Regions from separate parts of the Chryseobacillus diguaensis genome, predicted to be linked through region 1. Evidence: predicted binding sites of a transcription regulator. Region 1 holds the regulator's gene; each other region holds the start of a gene.

The links. Region 1 encodes LexA, which represses DNA repair genes until DNA is damaged. Its sites were predicted from a motif close to CGAACATATGTTCG; they were not measured.
Region 2: ACOT8F_RS04020 (YhjD family protein) is a predicted target of LexA. The motif match lies at 3,495-3,508, and genes of this name have one in related genera.
Region 3: ruvA (Holliday junction branch migration protein RuvA) is a predicted target of LexA. The motif match lies at 2,315-2,328, and genes of this name have one in related genera.
Region 4: pcrA (DNA helicase PcrA) is a predicted target of LexA. The motif match lies at 1,704-1,717, and genes of this name have one in related genera.

Annotation. Positions count from the first base shown of each region.
Region 1 covers NZ_JBMKNV010000001.1:497,236-502,033, forward strand. Annotated here, with positions in the region: gene glnA (type I glutamate--ammonia ligase) at 1-1,138, shown strand, start outside; gene ACOT8F_RS02425 (hypothetical protein) at 1,210-1,395, opposite strand; gene ACOT8F_RS02430 (hypothetical protein) at 1,757-1,996, opposite strand; gene lexA (transcriptional repressor LexA) at 2,320-2,946, opposite strand; gene yneA (cell division suppressor protein YneA) at 3,107-3,421, shown strand; gene ACOT8F_RS02445 (YneB family resolvase-like protein) at 3,433-4,083, shown strand; gene ACOT8F_RS02450 (DUF896 domain-containing protein) at 4,186-4,413, shown strand; gene tkt (transketolase) at 4,587-4,798, shown strand, end outside.
Region 2 covers NZ_JBMKNV010000002.1:240,111-244,908, forward strand. Annotated here, with positions in the region: gene aceA (isocitrate lyase) at 1-557, shown strand, start outside; gene ACOT8F_RS04000 (IDEAL domain-containing protein) at 974-1,207, opposite strand; gene ACOT8F_RS04005 (hypothetical protein) at 1,475-1,768, shown strand; gene ACOT8F_RS04010 (hypothetical protein) at 1,821-2,306, shown strand; gene ACOT8F_RS04015 (competence protein ComK) at 2,452-3,024, shown strand; gene ACOT8F_RS04020 (YhjD family protein) at 3,011-3,388, opposite strand; gene ACOT8F_RS04025 (TVP38/TMEM64 family protein) at 3,630-4,247, shown strand; gene addB (helicase-exonuclease AddAB subunit AddB) at 4,396-4,798, shown strand, end outside.
Region 3 covers NZ_JBMKNV010000003.1:283,654-288,451, reverse strand. Annotated here, with positions in the region: gene queA (tRNA preQ1(34) S-adenosylmethionine ribosyltransferase-isomerase QueA) at 1-364, opposite strand, end outside; gene ACOT8F_RS06470 (DUF2905 domain-containing protein) at 442-642, opposite strand; gene ruvB (Holliday junction branch migration DNA helicase RuvB) at 635-1,636, opposite strand; gene ruvA (Holliday junction branch migration protein RuvA) at 1,647-2,249, opposite strand; gene ACOT8F_RS06455 (BofC C-terminal domain-containing protein) at 2,554-3,078, opposite strand; partial or broken gene safA (SafA/ExsA family spore coat assembly protein) at 4,698-4,798, opposite strand, start outside.
Region 4 covers NZ_JBMKNV010000015.1:52,444-57,241, forward strand. Annotated here, with positions in the region: gene pcrA (DNA helicase PcrA) at 1-1,686, opposite strand, end outside; gene pcrB (heptaprenylglyceryl phosphate synthase) at 1,920-2,606, opposite strand; gene ACOT8F_RS18175 (YerC/YecD family TrpR-related protein) at 3,237-3,542, opposite strand; gene ACOT8F_RS18180 (DUF3048 domain-containing protein) at 3,532-4,578, opposite strand; gene ACOT8F_RS18185 (adenine deaminase C-terminal domain-containing protein) at 4,616-4,798, opposite strand, start outside.

The DNA of each region.
Region 1 (4,798 bases):
AGATATGTATTTATATCCGGATCTTGAAACGTTTGTTATTTTCCCATGGACTTCTGAAAAGGGAAAAGTTGCCCGTTTCATCTGTGATATTTACAATCCTGATGGCACGCCATTTAATGGTGACCCTCGAACAAACTTAAAACGTGTTCTTTCAGAAATGGAAGAGCTTGGTTTCACAGATTTCAATCTTGGGCCTGAACCGGAATTTTTCCTTTTCAAACTTGACGCAAATGGCGATCCGACTCTTGAGCTGAATGACAAAGGCGGATATTTCGACCTTGCGCCAACCGATCTTGGTGAAAACTGCCGCCGTGATATTGTGCTTGAGCTTGAAGAAATGGGATTTGAAATTGAAGCATCTCACCATGAGGTTGCTCCAGGACAGCACGAAATAGACTTTAAATATGCAGGTGCAGTAAGAGCTTGTGATGACATTCAAACATTTAAGCTTGTTGTAAAAACCATTGCACGCAAACATGGACTTCACGCTACGTTTATGCCAAAACCATTATTCGGTGTTAATGGATCTGGTATGCACTGTAACTTGTCCTTGTTCAAAAATGGAGAAAATGCTTTCTTTGATAAAGGAGCAGAACTGCAATTAAGTGAAGATGCAAGACACTTCATTGCTGGTATTATCAAGCATGCTCCAAACTTTACAGCTGTAACGAATCCTACTGTTAATTCATACAAGCGTCTTGTACCAGGCTATGAAGCACCATGTTATGTTGCATGGTCTGCACGCAACCGCAGCCCGCTGATTCGTATTCCGGCTTCCCGGGGCTTAAGCACACGCGTAGAAGTACGCAGTGTTGACCCGGCAGCGAACCCTTACCTTGCGATGTCTGTATTGCTTGCAGCTGGTCTTGATGGAATTAAAAATAAATTAACTCCGCCAAGACCAATCGACCGCAACATTTATGTGATGACAAAGGAAGAAAGACTTGAAAACGGCATCGTAGATCTTCCTGCAACACTAGCAGCAGCGCTTGATAGCCTTAAATCAGATCATGTTATTGTGAATGCGCTTGGCGATCATTTATTTGAGCATTTTGTAGAAGCGAAAGAAATTGAATGGGATATGTTCCGTACTCAGGTTCACCCATGGGAGAGAGAACAGTACATGACAATGTACTAAAAATGATTACCCTGACATTAAGCGTGTCAGGGTTTTTTATTCATGCAGAACAGCAAAGAACCTTGGCTATGTCAGCCAAGGTTCTTTGCTCTGTTTTTATATTCAATCAGTAAGTTCACAATTGCGAGCACTGCAAGTCCTATGCTAATGGCAATGCCTGTTACAGCAACTGTAAAAGAAATGTACTCAAAAAATGAATAATGGGCAAGCTTGCTCCAATCTTTTTTTCCTTTCCAGTCCTCGATCACGAGGTTCATGCCTAAAATTCCAGAAATGACGGTATAAACGGTGAGAATAAGAAGGAGATAGTTATTTCTTTTTCGTGAAAGTTTTTCTTCATTTTGAAAAAGGCTGTCAAGCGTCTTTGTAACCTCATCATAAAGAGGGGCAATTTGAAATACGCGGCTGAATAATCTGCTTAGCTCTCTGCCTTCAGTGCGGCTGCTGATTTCTTAAAAATAAAACTGCCCGGTAAATTCAGTAATGCTTCTGATCAGCTCTTCATTCTTTTGCCGCTTTTTTTCAAAGTAAAGCCTGGAGTAAATAAAAGATAATTTTAGAAGAACGATTTTATAGAAAAAGTGAAGAATCAGATTGTAAAAATGCTGTCCATACATTTCAGAGTACAGAGAACTCTCTCGCCCTAACTCGTTTGTGATGAGGTAAAGGTATGATCACTAATAACGTAATGAGTATAAATGGACATACAATAAAGTCAATCGAATGGATAACAGCTTCATAAGACATTCTTCCGTTTCTGGCATTTAGCCTGACTGGAATATTAACTGATTTTGAAAAGCGGGAAAGTGCCTCGCTTTCAAAAGAATCAGGAAAGAGGATCTTTTCAATGTAAGGCATAAAATACTGTTCCATATTACTATGTATGACTGATGAGTTTTTACCGTAAAAAGAGTTTTCCTGCTGGGCATTCTTTAGGGAAAAAAACTCAAATCCGCTATTTTTCAATTAATTTTCTAAGCGGGATACCTGTTCAGGCTTTTCTGTGTTCAAGGAAAAAGGGAAGATAAATTGTGTGACCGCTTTAAATAGTGCCACATCTTTTTTTAATTGATTGAGCGGATTCATGGTCTTTCCCCCAGCTAATATTTTCCTGTTATCTTTTTTTTCATATCTATTTGGCTGCAAATTCGCAAAAAAACTTGTCTCATAAAAGACAAGTTTTAATGAACAGTGCGATAGACCCCTATTACTTTCCCTAGAATAGACACGTTTCTAAGAATAATCGGTTCCATTGTTGAATTTTCAGGCTGCAGTCGAATGTAATCTTTTTCCTTGAAGAACCTTTTGACAGTCGCTTCATCTTCTTCAGTCATAGCCACGACAATATCTCCGTTGTTGGCTGTTTGCTGCTGGCGTACGAGCACCAGATCTCCGTCAAGAATACCTGCTTCTATCATACTGTCTCCCATGATTTCTAGCATGAAAACATGATCATCCGGTGATACGAATCGGTCAGGTATAGGGAAATATTCTTCCACATTTTCAATGGCTGTTATAGGAAGACCTGCTGTAACTTTACCAATAACAGGAACATCGATCACAGTGCTTCTCGGAATCTGATAGCTTGTTTCTTCTTCTAGTATCTCAATTGCTCTTGGCTTTGTAGGGTCTCTTCTGATTAATCCTTTGCTTTCAAGGCGGGAAAGATGGCCGTGAACGGTGGAACTGGAAGCAAGTCCTACTGCCTCGCCGATTTCTCTGACAGATGGCGGATAGCCCTTTTTCTTTACTTCCATTTTGATAAATTCCAGAATGTCCTGCTGTCTTCTAGATAGTTTCGTCGTCATCCTTAGCACCTCTCGTATCAAGTAATTTATGCTGATTATAGCATGATTTTCCTGCTAATACAAACATAAGTTCGAAAAAAGGAATTGACACAAAACATCTGTTCGCATTATACTTAATTTATCGAAAGCGAACAAACATTCTAAATTGGGGGAAATGATAATGCTGAAAGATTCTCTTCCTTATATTTTTACTTTTATGGCGTTAATGATTACGATGGTATTTGCGGTAGCCTATTCAGGGCAGCAATCCAATTTAAAGGATTATGCAACAATAAAAGTAGAAGAAGGAGACAACCTTTGGAACCTTGCAGACAAACTTGAAGATAAGCACGGATTATCGAAAATTGACTTTGTTCAATGGGTTCAGGATAATAATCATTTAAACTCTCCTGTTATTCATCCAGGTGAATCAGTTGTCATTCCGGTAAAAAAAGATTCTTTTACAGAAGTGAAAAATTTAGCTATAGATAAGTAGGTGCAAAGGTCTTGAATGCAATCATTTATTGCAGGGTGAGTACGGTTAAGGAGCAGCAGGAAACCTCACTTGAGAGACAAAGAGAGGAATTGCTGAAGCTGGCTGAAGAATACGAGATGAAGGTTGTCTCTGTTATTACTGAGCAGGCAAGCGGTTATGAAATTGAACGAGAGGGTATGCTCGAGCTTCTTGATTTAGTAAAAAATGAAGAGATTGATGCTGTTTTAGTGCAGGATGAAACAAGAATTGGCCGCGGAAATGCCCGTATGGCCATTCTTCACGTTCTCTTAAAATCAGAGACGGCAATTTTTACTATTTCTCATAACGGGCGGATCCAATTATCTGAAGCTGATACGATGGTACTTGATATAGTCAGTATAGTAGAAGAGTATCAGAGAAAAATACATAATTTAAAAATCAAAAGAGGAATGAAAAGAGCGGTTGAGAAAGGATATCGTCCTGAACATAATTTGGATAACAGACATATGGGCGGCAGAAAAGTAAAAACGGATATCCCTGTTGAAGAGATTGTGCGTTTAAGAAGCAATCAGCTGACTTTTGCAGAAATTGCTGCAACGCTCAGGGGCTTCGGTTACCCTGTTTCCAAAGCCACTGTTCACAGAAGATACCAGGAATATATGAAAGCGAGTCAAGAGTTATAGCTTGAAAGCAACATTCTATCCGCTTGGTAAAAAGGCTGTTAGTTTGCCTTTTATTTAAGTTTTTTGTACCATGGCTATATAAAGGGATAAAGGAGTATTTCAATGCTTTCACAAGAAAAGGTTGATCGAATTAATTTTTTAGCTAAAAAGTCAAAATCAGAAGGTTTAACAGAGTCAGAAAAGACGGAACAGCAAACTCTTCGCCTGGAATATTTAAAAGCTTTCAGAGGATCCATGAAAAACACTTTGAAAAATGTGACTGTAATAGATCCAAACGGGAAAGATGTGACTCCGGAGAAATTAAAAAGAGAAAAGAAAAATTTACATTAAAAAGGAATACTTGAAAAAGTACTCCTTTTTTCTATGTATAGGGATCTTTTTTAAACTTCGCTGCTTTTTTGCTTCTACTAAATCAATAGAAACCTTTCTATGTGAAGAAGTTGTACAATCAATCCACTATGGATATGATAGAAGGGTATGCAGATCAAGAAAGGATGGATAATATGACTCGAAAAATTGAAGACCTGAGCATTGCTACTATACGTACGTTATCAATTGATGCAATTGAAAAAGCGAATTCAGGACATCCTGGATTGCCAATGGGGGCAGCCCCAATGGCTTATCAATTATGGACGCAATATATGAATCATAACCCTTATAATCCTGATTGGTTTAACCGTGACCGATTTGTGCTTTCAGCGGGACATGGATCCAT
Region 2 (4,798 bases), on a different contig from region 1:
AATTCATCACTGGCGAGCGGACACCTGAAGGATTCTATCGAACTAGATCAGGCATTGATCAAGCGATTGCAAGGGGTCTTTCTTATGCGCCATATGCCGACCTTGTCTGGTGTGAAACAAGTGAACCGAACCTGGAACAGGCAAAGAAATTTGCTGATGCCATTCACGAAAAATTTCCCGGAAAGCTTCTTGCCTATAACTGCTCGCCATCCTTTAACTGGAAAAAGAAACTGGACGACGAAACGATCGCAACATTCCAAAAAGAAATAGCAAAAATGGGCTATAAATTTCAATTCGTTACGCTTGCAGGCTTCCATGCTCTTAATCACAGCATGTTCGAGCTTGCCAGGAAATACCGTGATCATGGAATGGCTGCTTATTCTGAGCTTCAGCAGGCTGAATTCCAAAGCGAGATATATGGGTATACGGCTACAAGACATCAACGGGAGGTTGGAACAGGCTATTTTGATGAAGTTTCTCAGGTCATTACAGGGGGGACTTCCTCAACTGTAGCTCTGAAGAATTCAACAGAATCAGAGCAATTTATAAAGCTATAATAATAGAGCTGCCGGGAGCGATCCGGCAGCTCTATTTTCGTTTAGGATTATAAGATCTGGATTTGCGGATATTCGTTCGTGAATGTCCTTTCTGTAGCGGCCCAAAGCTTAGGACGAAAAAAGTCCCCAGTGAAAGATCAGCTACTGGGACTTGATTTAAGTTGTTTTAGAAATGGAATTAAATAGGAAAAGCAGTTTACAGTCCAAATAGCAGGTTTTACTGGCGAAACTAGGGTTCTAACGGGCGCAAACCGCCTCTTACTGTCCAAACAGGGCTTTTAACTGTCCGAACAAGCCATTTTACTGTCCAAGCCCTAAGGCCTGACTTGCTGCTGTATTCATTCAGAAAAACAAAATGAGCCACGGAACATTTCCATGGCTCTTGATCGGCTTAATAACAAATAATGAGAGATGAATTAAACCATTTGCTTTAATTCTGCATATCTCTTGGATAATTCCATAAATGAAGACTCGTTTCGTTCGGCAAGCGCATCGTCGATTTTCCCTTCCAGTTCGGCAAGTTCTCGCCGAATGGCTGCATCATCCAATATCATCTGGATATAAATATCCAAAACAGACGATTCAGTGTAATCCTTATTGGCTGTGTTTCGGGTTTTCATGATCTCTGCATATGATTTTTTATTTTTCATAAGATCACTCCTGATGCCTTTTTTTTATTATATGGATAAGGATGATGAAAATCAACCAAATATTTATAATTTTTAGATAATTGGTTGGGTTTTTCGGACGAACCCTTTAAAAACAAGGAAAAGCTAAGGATATTTTTCCTAATAAAAGAACTGGGGTTTTAGAAAATCTTGAGACGCTTGCTGAAAAATTGGGAAAATCTTATAATTGAAGTTTGATAGACTTCTGTGTAAATAAAGTGCTTTATAGAAAGGAAATGGAAAAGTGCAATGATCATTGAAGAGAGCTTTACTGAAGCGAAAACGGGGATGAAAGAGGATAACGAGGATTCCTTTGTTATAACGGATTCTTATATTGCTGTAATTGATGGAATGACCCCGAAGGACCGGACACTATATAACGGAGAATCTCCAGCTCAAATTGCAGCCGGCTTAATTAAGGAGGATCTGCTTATTTCCAAGGTTTCTTACATTCAGGGAAGCAGCTGTAACGTTAACGAATTGTCTAAGGTACTATTACATTCAAAACGAAATATTAGACGAGGTGACAGAATTTCCGCATAAAAGAATGGGGGCAAATCTGGTTATTCTTAGCCTTGATCTGGAAGAAATATGGATGATTGGAGACTGTCAATGTCTGATTGACGGGCAGCACATAACGAATGAAAAGCTCATCGATTCTTTGATGGCTAATATGCGTAATGATATCCTTCAATCCTATTTAAAAAAATATACGATCGAACAACTCATGGAAGAGGATCACAGCTGGAAGGATATTCAGCCATTTATGCTGAGGCAGTATTCTTTTCAAAACAGCCAGTTTGAGTCACCCCTTTCTTATGCAGTATGTGACGGCTTCAGTATTCATGAAAGCCAGCTGAAAAAAGTAAAGATTCAGAATGCAAAATCCATTGTTCTAGCCAGTGACGGATATCCTGAACTCGAAAATACCCTTGAAGCGACAGAGGAAAAGCTTCAGCTGTTTTTGAAAAATGATCCTCTCTGCTTTAGTATCTATAGGTCTGTTAAAGGATTGAAAAAGGGGAATATTTCATTTGATGACCGGACTTATGTGAAGGTTAATTTGGAAAGGCAGATTTAATACAGATTTGATGCTTAAAAACCCATTATGTTAATAAAACATCAATTTTTGTATATTTTATGTAAATTTGTAGATAAAAACCATCCTAAAGTGCTAGTCTGATCATGGTATATTTTACCTAATACTAGTAAAGGTGGTACAACCTATGGAAAACATCCAGCCAATTATTCTTGAAAGCTATGAAGCCAATCGACTGACAATGGCTATCCTGGCCACTACTGAAGAAGGTCGCTTGTATTCAACGGTCTTTGAGACAGACAGAAAAATGACGGTTAAAATGAAGCCGATGGAAATTGTAGAACGAAGCTGCAGATACTTCGGTTCAAGCTATATTGGCCGTAAAACGGGGACAAAGGATCTTTTGGGCATCACCCACAAACCGCCGATCGTTGTTGATGCGGCGAACTCCATTTATCTCTTTCCAACAACATCCTCAACAAGGCCTCAATGTTCTTGGATCTCCCATTATTATATCCATCAATATGAAGAAGCAGAGAGTGACAACACGCTGGTTACCTTTACAGACCGCAGAACGATAACTCTCCCCATTTCCGTTCATTCTTTTGAGAATCAAATGTACCGTACAGCTCAGCTCAGAACGGTCATATCTTCAAGAATTGAAGATGGTCCGCGTCAAATGAGTGCCTTTATGTTCCAAAAGGACCCGTCTTCTAAGTTACTTCAGGAGCAGCTGATCAGGGAGCTTAACCGTTATTAATAGAAGTATGGCTTGCTTTGAATAAGTACCCCTCCATAAGCTCGGCTACTCTGTTTCTAATCCGGGGATTGAAGTAATTGTGCTGTTCTTCAAAACCTTCATACAAGAAGGAGTAAAGGGTAAAAGCCTCATCGCTCTTTACTTTGCTCACTTGAATTTTTTGTTTTTTCAGCTGCACCTTGATCTGGTACAGATCTTTTTGAACAAGTTTAAGTGATTCCTCGACTAAGTGAAGGTAGGGCTGTTTGAGTTTAAATGGGCTTTGTTCAATAACGGAGATGTCCTTGTTCAGGACTGTCATTGTCATGGGAAGGTAGATGGATTTTTCGATGATGTCCCTCACATCTTCTGGTATTCTTGTCATGCTTCTGACCTCTTTCAATGTAGGATAAGACGCACAGCGGAGCATTTGCCCAGGGAGGTCTCCGCTGTGCGTTGCTTTTTTTTCTGATTTTTTATATAGTATACACAGAACGTTTGTTCTGCATCCATTTTAGTGCAGATTTTTGTTTTTTTCAACCCCAATTGATTCCAGTATCTCGATATTCACAGTTTGGCCTAAAACCTGTAGAATAAAAGAATAACCTGTAAATAAGGAGTGTCACATGGATTTACATGGCCTGCTTGATTCAATTACCTTGGAAAATATCATGGAAATTTTCAATAAATATAAGGCAATGGGCCCCGTTCTTGCGATAGGGCTTCCTATGCTGGAATCTTTTTTGCCGCTGCTGCCGCTCGTTTTGTTTATTGTGGCAAATGTTAATTCCTTCGGGCTCTTTCTGGGATTTATTCTTTCCTGGATAGGGGCATGTGCGGGTTCGATTTTAGTCTTTCTCATAGTCAGGAAGTTCGGACAAAAAAGAGTTTTCAACTTTTTAAGAAAGTATAAAAGCATTCAAAAAATGCTTTCGTGGTTTGAACATCGCGGCTTTGGACCTATCTTTCTGCTTTTGTGCTTTCCATTTACACCTTCAGCAGCAGTGAATGTTGTGGCAGGCCTTTCTAAAATAAGCATTGTGAATTTTGTCCTGGCCGTTCTAATGGGCAAGCTTGTGATGATCTTTATTGTCAGCTATACAGGACAGGATCTTCAGTCTCTCGTAACAAAACCGGAAAAACTCATTATTGCTCTTGCTGTTTTAGCGGTAATGTGGATTGTTGGCAAGATCGTTGAAAAGCGAATGCATCCAAAAAAACCGCATCCTGCAGATGAAAAATGATTTCATTTGTAACTGAATTTATATGCCAAAGACATATTTCAAAAGGATATGTCTTTTTCATAGGCTCGATTCTTTCTAATACTGAAAAATTTTAGGCGAAAAACGCCTTTAAAAGAGAAACAAGTTTATATACATAGGGGGCTTAAACGTGGGAATACGATTTTTGCTTGGCCGTTCCGGCAGCGGCAAGACCACACAGATTTTAAATGAAATACGGACAAGCCTGAAAAGCCAGCCTGACGGAAACCCGATTTTGTTTCTTGTACCAGAACAAATGACGTTTGCTATGGAATATGAGCTTGTTAAAACACCTGAACTTGACGGGATGATAAGGGCCCAAGTATTTAGTTTTACACGCCTTGCCTGGCGGATTCTTCAGGAAACAGGGGGAATCAGCAGACAGCACATAAGTACTACAGGCATTCAGATGCTGCTGAGAAAAATTGTGGAAGAAGAAAAACAGCAGTTTCATGTGTATGGGAAAGCGAGCGAAAAAAGCGGCTTTATTCAGCATGTGGAGTCCATTATGACAGAGTTCAAGCGGTATTGCA
Region 3 (4,798 bases), on a different contig from region 1:
TACCAACGCAATTTGCTTCAAGCAGGCCATCGCCAAATGAAATCATAGATCCCTCTTTAATTCTCTTTGCCGGCTTAACAAGCGTTTCCCATGTATCTCCCTCATGCTGCTTGAGCAGAAGAATTTCTATTTTAGCACCCGTTCCGTCCTTCATTCCAAATAAACGTGCAGGCATGACACGTGTGTCATTCAGAACAATACAGTCGCCTGGGTTCAAATAATCACTGATTTGTTTAAACGTTTCGTGTTTCATTTCGCCATTTTCTTTATTCAGGACCATTAATCTGGATGCGTCCCTCTCTTTTAAAGGCGTCTGTGCAATGAGTTCATCTGGAAGATGAAAATCAAATAATTCCACTTTCATTTTTTCACCTGGTTTCTCTATTGTTTAGCTTTTGCTTCTTTTATTTCTGCGTATAGCTGCTAATAGGTTTCTTAAAATTATTTCATTCGCCCAAAAAAGGAAAACACAATGGATAATACTACACTAATAATGATGCAGGTCACAACCGGGAAAAAGAATGTTGTGTTCCCTTTTTTAACTAGTATGTCTCCAGGCAGCTTTCCTAAAAACTGCAGCAAAAAACCCGCCAGAAGAAGCACGGCTCCAAGCACCATTAGAATTTTGGGGAAATCATTCATGAGGCACCTCCAAATTGAAGTGATGATAGACTGAATTTGTTACCATTCTTCCCCTTGGAGTCCTTTGTAAAAACCCGATCTGCAAAAGATAAGGTTCATATACATCTTCTATCGTATGGGGCTCTTCCCCTATTGTAGCTGAAATGGTATCAATTCCAACTGGGCCGCCTCTGAACTTTTCAATAATGCCAAGCAGGAGCTTATGATCAATATGGTCCAGACCAAGACGGTCAACTTGCAGCCTTTCGAGTGCACTGACAGCATAATTTTCCGTAATCAGTGTTTCTCCTTTGACCTGGACAAAGTCACGGACCCGCCGTAAAAGGCGGTTGGAAATTCTCGGTGTGCCTCTGGAGCGCCTTGCTATTTCTTCCGCGGCTTTTTGTTCAATCCTGATTTGCAGAATATCGGAGGTTCTTTCCACTATCCTTGCCAGATCTTTTTCATGATAGTACTCAAGCCTGCTCAAAACACCGAACCTGTCCCGAAGCGGTGCGCTCAAAAGGCCTGCTCTCGTTGTAGCTCCAACAAGAGTAAATGGAGGAAGATCAAGCCTGACAGATCTTGCCGTTGATCCTTTCCCAATGACAATATCAAGACAAAAATCCTCCATAGCAGGATACAGCACTTCCTCTATAGAACGCTGAAGCCTGTGAATTTCATCAATAAACAGAACATCGCCCGGCTCAAGTGACGTTAAAATAGCAGCAAGGTCCCCCGGCCGCTCAATGGCAGGCCCTGAAGTTGTTCTGATATTGACTCCCATCTCATTGGCTATAATGGTAGCGAGTGTGGTTTTTCCTAGACCGGGGGGCCCGAACAAAAGGACATGATCAAGAGTTTCATTACGCATTTTTGCTGCATCAATGAATACCTTCAAATTCTCCTTCACTTTTTCCTGGCCAATATACTGATGAAGTTTTTGAGGTCTCAAGGATAGTTCAAGAGCTGCTTCATCCGTCTCTGCTTGACCTGAAACTAGACGGTCATTCATATTTATCACCCTACTTCAGAAGCTTTTGCAAAGCTTTTTTAACATATTGATCTGTAGTGAGCTTTTCATCCTTCAAGGATGGAAGGACTTTATTGATCTCCCTCTCTGCATAGCCAAGAACTTTTAAAGCTTCTATTGCTTCATTTAATGCTCGGGCGCTTGCATCCCTTCTTTCAAGCTCCTTATGCGTAAACAAGTCTGGAATAAGTTCCGGAGCGACATCCGCTAGCTTCCCTTTCAAATCTAAAATAATCTGACGGGCGGTTTTTTTTCCTACCCCCGGGAATTTCACCAAAAACACTTCATCTTCCCTTTCAATCGCTTCTACAACTTGTGATGGGTCACCTGAAGCAAGAATGGCCAGAGCCCCCTTTGGACCAATACCTGTTACATTCAGCAGCTTTGTAAAGAGGCTTTTTTCTTCTCTTGATTTAAAACCGTAAAGTGCCAGAATATCCTCTCTGACATGCTGATATGTATAAATCGTTTCTTCGCTTTGTATTTGAAAAACGTACGGATTTGGAGTAAAAATTTTGTACCCTATGCCGCCGTGATCAATGACTAAATATTCAGGAGAAATATAATCAACCTTGCCTTTGACGAACTCTATCAATGTCTTCACCTCTTTGTGACTGAACCCCATTGTATCACAAAAAGGCGGTTTTCGAGCACATAATGTTAACATATGTTCGGCGATATTTAAATTAGGCTCTTTTCTTAAACTTTGTTGATTTTTCTCCCATTTAAGTGAATTCAGAGCAAGAATACATCTGCAAGTTTTAAGAAAAGATGCCACGAAACAAATCTTTATGCGTGTTTAAAACCCGTACGAATAGCAGTAATCTTTGCGAAAACAAACGTTATTTAAAACAACGCAAAAAAGAAACCGGTAAAACACTTTGTTTTTAGCGGCTTCCTTATTGCTTGTCAGGCGCTGCTGTAAAGTGCCGGTATGTTTCAATGACTCTTAAATAATGGTCCCTAGTACCGACTCTTATGCCTTTATTTAATTCACTGTGATTTCTGCTTTCCAATTTGCCGACATCAATCTGAAAAAAAGATTGAATCACTTTGGATGAAGGTTCAGGCTTGCCAAGGAAAATAGTTAATATCCCTTCGTTTGATAAACCGAAATAACCGTTTGCTTTCATTAAAGGAGAGATATCATCCATCTGTTTTCGAAATACCATTTGAGAAGGGCTTTCATCAAGCAGTTGCCAATCTTCGTATCGGGCCCAAAAATCCTCCATGGACCAAATTTTTTCTTTTTTTTGCTCCTGGCTTGTCTCTCCATCCAAATAAACCCTCTCGAGAATGACTTTCATTTCAAGCGGCTTTTCTTCAGAAGATTTATTTTGATGCACAGCATGACTGAGAGGCACATCTAAAAAAGAAGCAAAAAAACAAGTTGTGATCAGTACGATTCTATTGATAAGCTTCATCTGGCACACCCTTTAATTGTTGAGGTTATCATTACAAAGCAGCCAAAAAATTTACTGAAAGGAATATTCCAATTTTAGTCTGGCCAAATATAGAAATTTTATCCTTTTCATTTGGCGTGGCAGTGATCTTAATGACCTAGGTGTTTATTTCAAAGGATGAAGCATTTTAAAAAAACAAAAGAGACGATTAGAGATCGTCTCATACATTTGTTCAGAATATTTTTAGTCTTCAAATCCATCGTCAAAAGGCGGTCTTCCAAACATTTGACCTTGCTGGCCCCCATATTGAGGCATCCCGTACTGCTGGCCTCCAGATTGAGGCATCCCATACTGCTGGCCTCCAGATTGAGGCATCCCGTGCTGCTGGCCTCCAGATTGAGGCATCCCGTGCTGCTGGCCCCCATATTGAGGCATCCCGTGCTGCTGGCCCCCATATTGAGGCATCCCGTGCTGCTGGCCCCCATATTGAGGCATCCCCTGCTGGCCCCCATATTGAGGCATCCCGTGCTGCTGGCCCCCATATTGAGGCATCCCCTGCTGGCCTCCATATTGAGGCATCCCATACTGCTGGCCTCCATATTGAGGCATCCCATGCTGCTGGCCTCCATATTGAGGCATCCCATGCTGCTGGCCTCCATATTGAGGCATCCCGTACTGCTGTCCTCCATATTGAGGCATCCCGTACTGCTGGCCTCCATACTGCGGCATTCCGAACCGTTGACCGCCATATTGCGGCATCATTCCATATCCTTGCTGATAGCCGTCCCCAGATGGTCCTCCGCATCCACAGTCATCCTGTGCATAGGCTCCCATTACGTTGGGCTGATTCTCATATTCTCCCATCACATTTGGCTGGTTTGCATAGGCGCCCATAACATTTGGGTTCTCATATGCTCCCATTACGTTTGACTGGTTCTCATATGCTCCCATTACGTTCGGCTGATTCTCATATGCTCCCATTACGTTCGGCTGGTTTTCATACGCTCCCATTACGTTCGGCTGGTTTTCATACGCTCCCATAACTCCCTGGGGCATCACTGGGCCATATCCATATGGCATAGGGCCTGGGACCATTCCCGGAGGGCAGTATGGTTCAGGGATCCATCCCGGCGGGCAGAAACCTGAGCCAGGCAATACTGGGGATACCGGCATACATTCAGGCTGGTATGCAGGCATTTGCTGCACTCCTGCTACATTTGCAGGCATATTGGCAGGCATATTGGCATTAGGCATGTTTGGCATATTTGCCATACTCTTGTTGGCCTCCTCTTTCTTCGCTGGTGAAACAGCCTTAGGTGCCTCTTTGGCAGGCTTTGCCTGTTCTTTTGCAGGCTTTACTTCAGGCAGAACATTTACTGGTTTTTTTGGAAGCTGCGGCTGTTTTGGCGGCAAATTCATGTTTAGAGAATAATAGTTATTAATATCGATTTCCGGATATAATGGCTGAGGAATATTCGGCATTTTCGGCATTACCGGTACAGGCATCTCTTTCTTTTCTGCCTTTACTTCCTCTTTCATAGGTGCTTCCTTTGGCTTTTCCTTTGCAAAAGGGTGCTCCATCGGCATTTCTTTTTTAGGTGGATTTCCCATCGGTGCTTCTTTCTTTACAGGAACATTTCCTCCTGCTGGCACTTTAATTTTCATTCCCGGCATAATTGCATCGGGATTGCTTAACTGGGAATTCATTTTTTTCAATTCTTCAAAGTCACACCCGTATTTT
Region 4 (4,798 bases), on a different contig from region 1:
CATCAAGGTAATGGCATCCTGCTTGCCTGTATCATCCTTATCAAGCTGATCAATATCTGCCACTAAAGCAAGGTCTGTTAAAAAGCCGACAAGACTCTTATCTTCTTCGTTTTGTTTTTCAAAGTTTTGCGTAACGGATAAAAACTCATCGATGTTTTCCAGCCTGCTTTGGGATTCGATTGTTTTTTCTGCTTTCAGCATTTCCCTATACCCTGACTTATCAAGAATTTCTTCTGTCAGCTCAGTAACCGTCAGATAATCCTGCATGTTAACCAGGTTTTGAATTAACGCTTTGAATTCTGTCAGAGCATTAATGGCGCGTCCGCTGACACCAATATGCTCAATCTCAGAAATTGCCTGGAAGAAAGAGAGATCATGCTCCGCTGCATAGGCAGCAATTTTATCAACAGAAGTGGCCCCGACACCTCTTTTCGGAACGTTTACGATGCGGGCAAAGCTGATATCATCATCAGGATTGGATACAAGTCTTAAATAAGCTAAAAGATCCTTGATCTCTTTTCTGTCATAGAACTTGATACCGCCAACGATGGTGTAGTTGATATTTGACTTCAGCAATATTTCCTCTATTACACGGGACTGGGCGTTTGTTCTGTATAAAATGGCAATATCTGATAGCTTCCTTGAACCGCTGTCTGAGAGCTGCTTGATTCTTCCTGCAACGAACTGGCCTTCAACGGCCTCCGAGTCTGCACGGTAATAGAAGATTTTCTGTCCTTCAAGGTTTTCTGTCCACAGATTTTTCGCTTTCCGGTTGGCATTGTTTTTAATGACTTCATTGGCTGCCTGCAGAATTCTTTGTGTGGAACGGTAATTTTGTTCCAGAAGAATGACTTCTGCCTGTGCATAATCCTTTTCAAATGAGAGGATGTTCGCAATATCCGCTCCCCTCCACCTGTAAATGGACTGGTCTGAATCCCCTACTACACAAAGGTTCTGGAAGCGGGATGCGAGCATTTTAATAAGCATATACTGCGCTCTGTTTGTATCCTGATACTCATCAACGTGAATGTATTGGAACTTGCGCTGGTAATATTCAAGAACTTCGGGCACTCTCTGAAACAGCTTGATTGTCGTCATAATCAAGTCATCGAAATCGAGCGACTGATTTTTCCGCAGTTTTTTCTGATAGTCCTGATAAACGGTATTAACGACTTGTTCAAACATGCCGCCAACCGTTTTCTCATAATCCTCAGGCGTTTTCAGCTCATTTTTCGCAGAGCTGATCGCACCGAGGAGTGTTCTCGGGTCAAATTTTTTAGGGTCTAGGTTCCGCTCTTTTAAAATCGTTTTGATGACAGACAGCTGGTCGCTTGAGTCAAGTATGGTAAAGTTCCGATTAAAGCCGATACGGTCAATATCTCTTCTTAAAATGCGCACACACATGGAGTGGAATGTTGAAATCCAGATTTCATCAGCACCAGGGCCGAGCAGGGTCGAAATCCGCTCCTTCATCTCTCTTGCAGCTTTATTGGTGAATGTAATCGCAAGAATATTCCAAGGGGCTACCCGTTTTTCCACCATGAGATAGGCAATTCTGTGGGTCAGCACTCTTGTCTTTCCGCTTCCTGCCCCGGCCATGATTAAAAGCGGTCCGTCTGTTGCCTTTACCGCTTTTTGCTGCATTTCATTCAGCCCGTTCAATAATTGATTTGTAATGAATTGCATAGTTTCACATCCTATATCAAACATATGTTCTTATATATTAGAATAGCTTGACAGCAGTCCTTAATGCAAGGCTGTCTCCGCTAAGATAGCTGCTATTTGTATGGGCATAAAAAATACACAAATTATAGGCTTCGCGGCATCTTTTCTTAAAATTTCCAGATGTATATTCATGATCTGTATTCACGGATGGAGATGAAAAAATAACAAATTTTTATGAAAAGAGCCTTATGCAATCAGTCTTTTAAAACGGTGACTGTGCTAAGTGCTGCTTCAAAATTGGTATAAATGATATTTCCTACAACGACTGTATCAGCAAACTCGGACATTTCCTTAGCCTGTTCTGCTCTCTCAATGCCACCCCCGTAAAACAGCCTTGTGTTCTTCAAAACGGATTTCGTCTCCTTTACAAGCTGTGGATCTCCATAAGCTCCGCTGTATTCCAGATAAAAGATAGGCAAGGAGAAAAACCTCTCAGCAATTTGGGCATATGCCTTTACATCGTCTGCTGTCAATTCCGTTTCAGCGTCGGTCATCGCTGCTGCTTTGCAATCAGGATTTAAGATGCAATAGCCTTCTACAATCAATTCTTCCCAATTCATCAGCTCTCCGAACTCTTTGACAGCCTCTTTATGTAAATTCACTATCCATTTCGGATCACGGCTATTAAATACTGTTGGGATGAAATACAAATCAAATCCTGGCACAATGGCCTCAATAGCTGACACTTCCAGGACACAGGGAAGCAGATAACGGCGAACGCGGGCCATTAAATTCAGCACATTCTCCTCATTTATATTATCACTTCCGCCAATAATAACGGCATCAGTGCCTGATTCACAAACAAGCTCCAGCTGTTCATCGCTGATCTCTTTATCGGGATCGAGCTTAAACACATGGCGCCATTCTTTAACATCGTACATAAATACCTCCAATCTCTTTTCAAAAGAAAGAAAAGAGCTTTTCCATTCGTTTATTATATCAAATTCACTAAGCAGGAACATCACTGGCTGAAATTTCTAAGCAGTGGAAAATTGAGTTATTCTGTTTTTCTAAACTTGATAAATGACATATAGAAGCGGATGTGAAAAAAAACGGGAGTTCATTTCTGACTTTTGAGGTGTTGCAAGGGGATTTTCACGTTTAACTTTTTCTTTAGATTTAGCTTAATGGTTGAAATGGCAAATGCGAACTGGAGGGACAAGGTTAATGAACCTGCTTATAAACGTCACTTTTTCACCTTTTTTTAAACTCTTTTTTCACCAAAAGGAGCAAGGTTCTAACTGAGACTAGCTGCCTCGTATTTATTCCTGTCTTTTAAAGCCCGATAATAGAATTTTCACGATTATTTTTTCCTTATAAAAGAGCTTACTGTCAGGAACAGCGGTTTAACTGTCCAAAGAGGGCTACCTTCTGTCCAAACTCCTAATTCTACGAGCCGGAACCTTTTTACACCACTGATCCTCTTGTTCAAAATCCGCAAGCTAAGTGCTTGTTGCGAAAAAAAGGTCCAAAATGCACTTTTGCATTTTGGACCTTTCTTTCCGCTTTCCTCAAGACTCGCTCGGCTGTTTGTGAACGCGGTCAAGTGCCATTGTATAGGCATCATTTCCATAATTAAGGCAGCGCTTCACTCTTGAGATCGTAGCCGTGCTTGCACCTGTTTGAGTTTCAATTTTATGATAAGTGTTGCCTTCGCGAAGCATTCTTGCTACTTCAAGGCGCTGTGCCAATGACTGAATTTCATTTACTGTGCAAAGATCGTCAAAAAATCGATAGCATTCTTCAAGATCTTTTAAAGATAAAATCGACTCAAAAAGCTGGTCGAGTTCTTTTCCTCGTAGTTTTTCAATTTGCATGTGCTATTCTCCTTTGTCCAAACAGAATGTCTTTCTCGAGGCTTGGAACAATATTGATCCATGTCTTCCCCGGAACAAACGGGACGATTTTATTATTAAGATAAGGAAGGATTCTTCCGTTATAGTTTTTCCATTCAATTTTCCGGTAGGATCCTTTTTGAAAGAGCAAGCCTTTTCCTCCAGAGGTTAGATCAATTTCCCGTCTGCCTGCACTGTCAGTGACTTTATGCTGCATTTCTGCAATGAGCAGATTATCAATCGTGATAGGCTGATGAGTTTCTCTGTCTTCCGTTTGTACACCGCCGCTTGAGCGTATGTACTTCCCTTTATTCGAGTCATATTGATAAAGGGAGTTGTAAGCATCATCTTTGCTGTACTGAACATAGACATGAGGGGCTGATTCTTTTTGGCTTCCTTCACTTTCGGCAGAAGCGGAAAACGGCAATGGCTCAACTTTCTCCACAAACGAAAAATGTTTTTCCAGAGCACCTTTTTGAATATTCACAAATGAGATATACGAGTTATGCGGTGCTTTTCTGGATAAATCCCGTTTGAAAAGAGTACCATCGTAAAATAATCCGTTCAGGTAATCTGCTTCACCTGCTTCGAGCTTTTTCTTAGCGCTTGGACTCCATCCGTGACAAATTAACAAGGCGTCGTATCCTTTGCTTAGATCAACAAAGTATTCTCTTGCACTTCGGACTGGGCCGATAATCTTAGGCTTATGGCTTTGGAAAATAGCCAGAAACCTCGTTACATTTCCTTCTGCCAGCATTTCATAAACCACATCTGCTTCAGAAATCCCTGATTGAGGGCGCGCCTTTGTATGATTATTGATCACAACGGCTATAGGCCTGTGATCCGTCTGATCAGCCTTTAATCCAGTAAGCGGGCTTACAGGAAAGCTTTTGTTTTCGATGCGGCTTTTTTCTGAAATACCGGTTTCTCTTTCAGGAGATGGCTTCTCTTCTGCTTTATTGCAAGCGCTTAACGCTACTAGCGCCGCTAAAATAATAAATAAAAGTTTCTTATTCATTTTTTAACCAGCCTCATTATTTCTATACTTTCCTATTTTAACGCATTATCGACGGAAAGAGTATCGTTTTTTTCTTAACGTCGTAGATGCCTCTTGGAGTAATCCTGATATATGGCAGATGTGTTGATGATAGAAAAAACAGGGAATAGATTGGATCATCAAACCTGTAGCCTCTCTCCCTCAGTAAATAATCCAGTTTTCTAACCTGTTCTATGAGAAT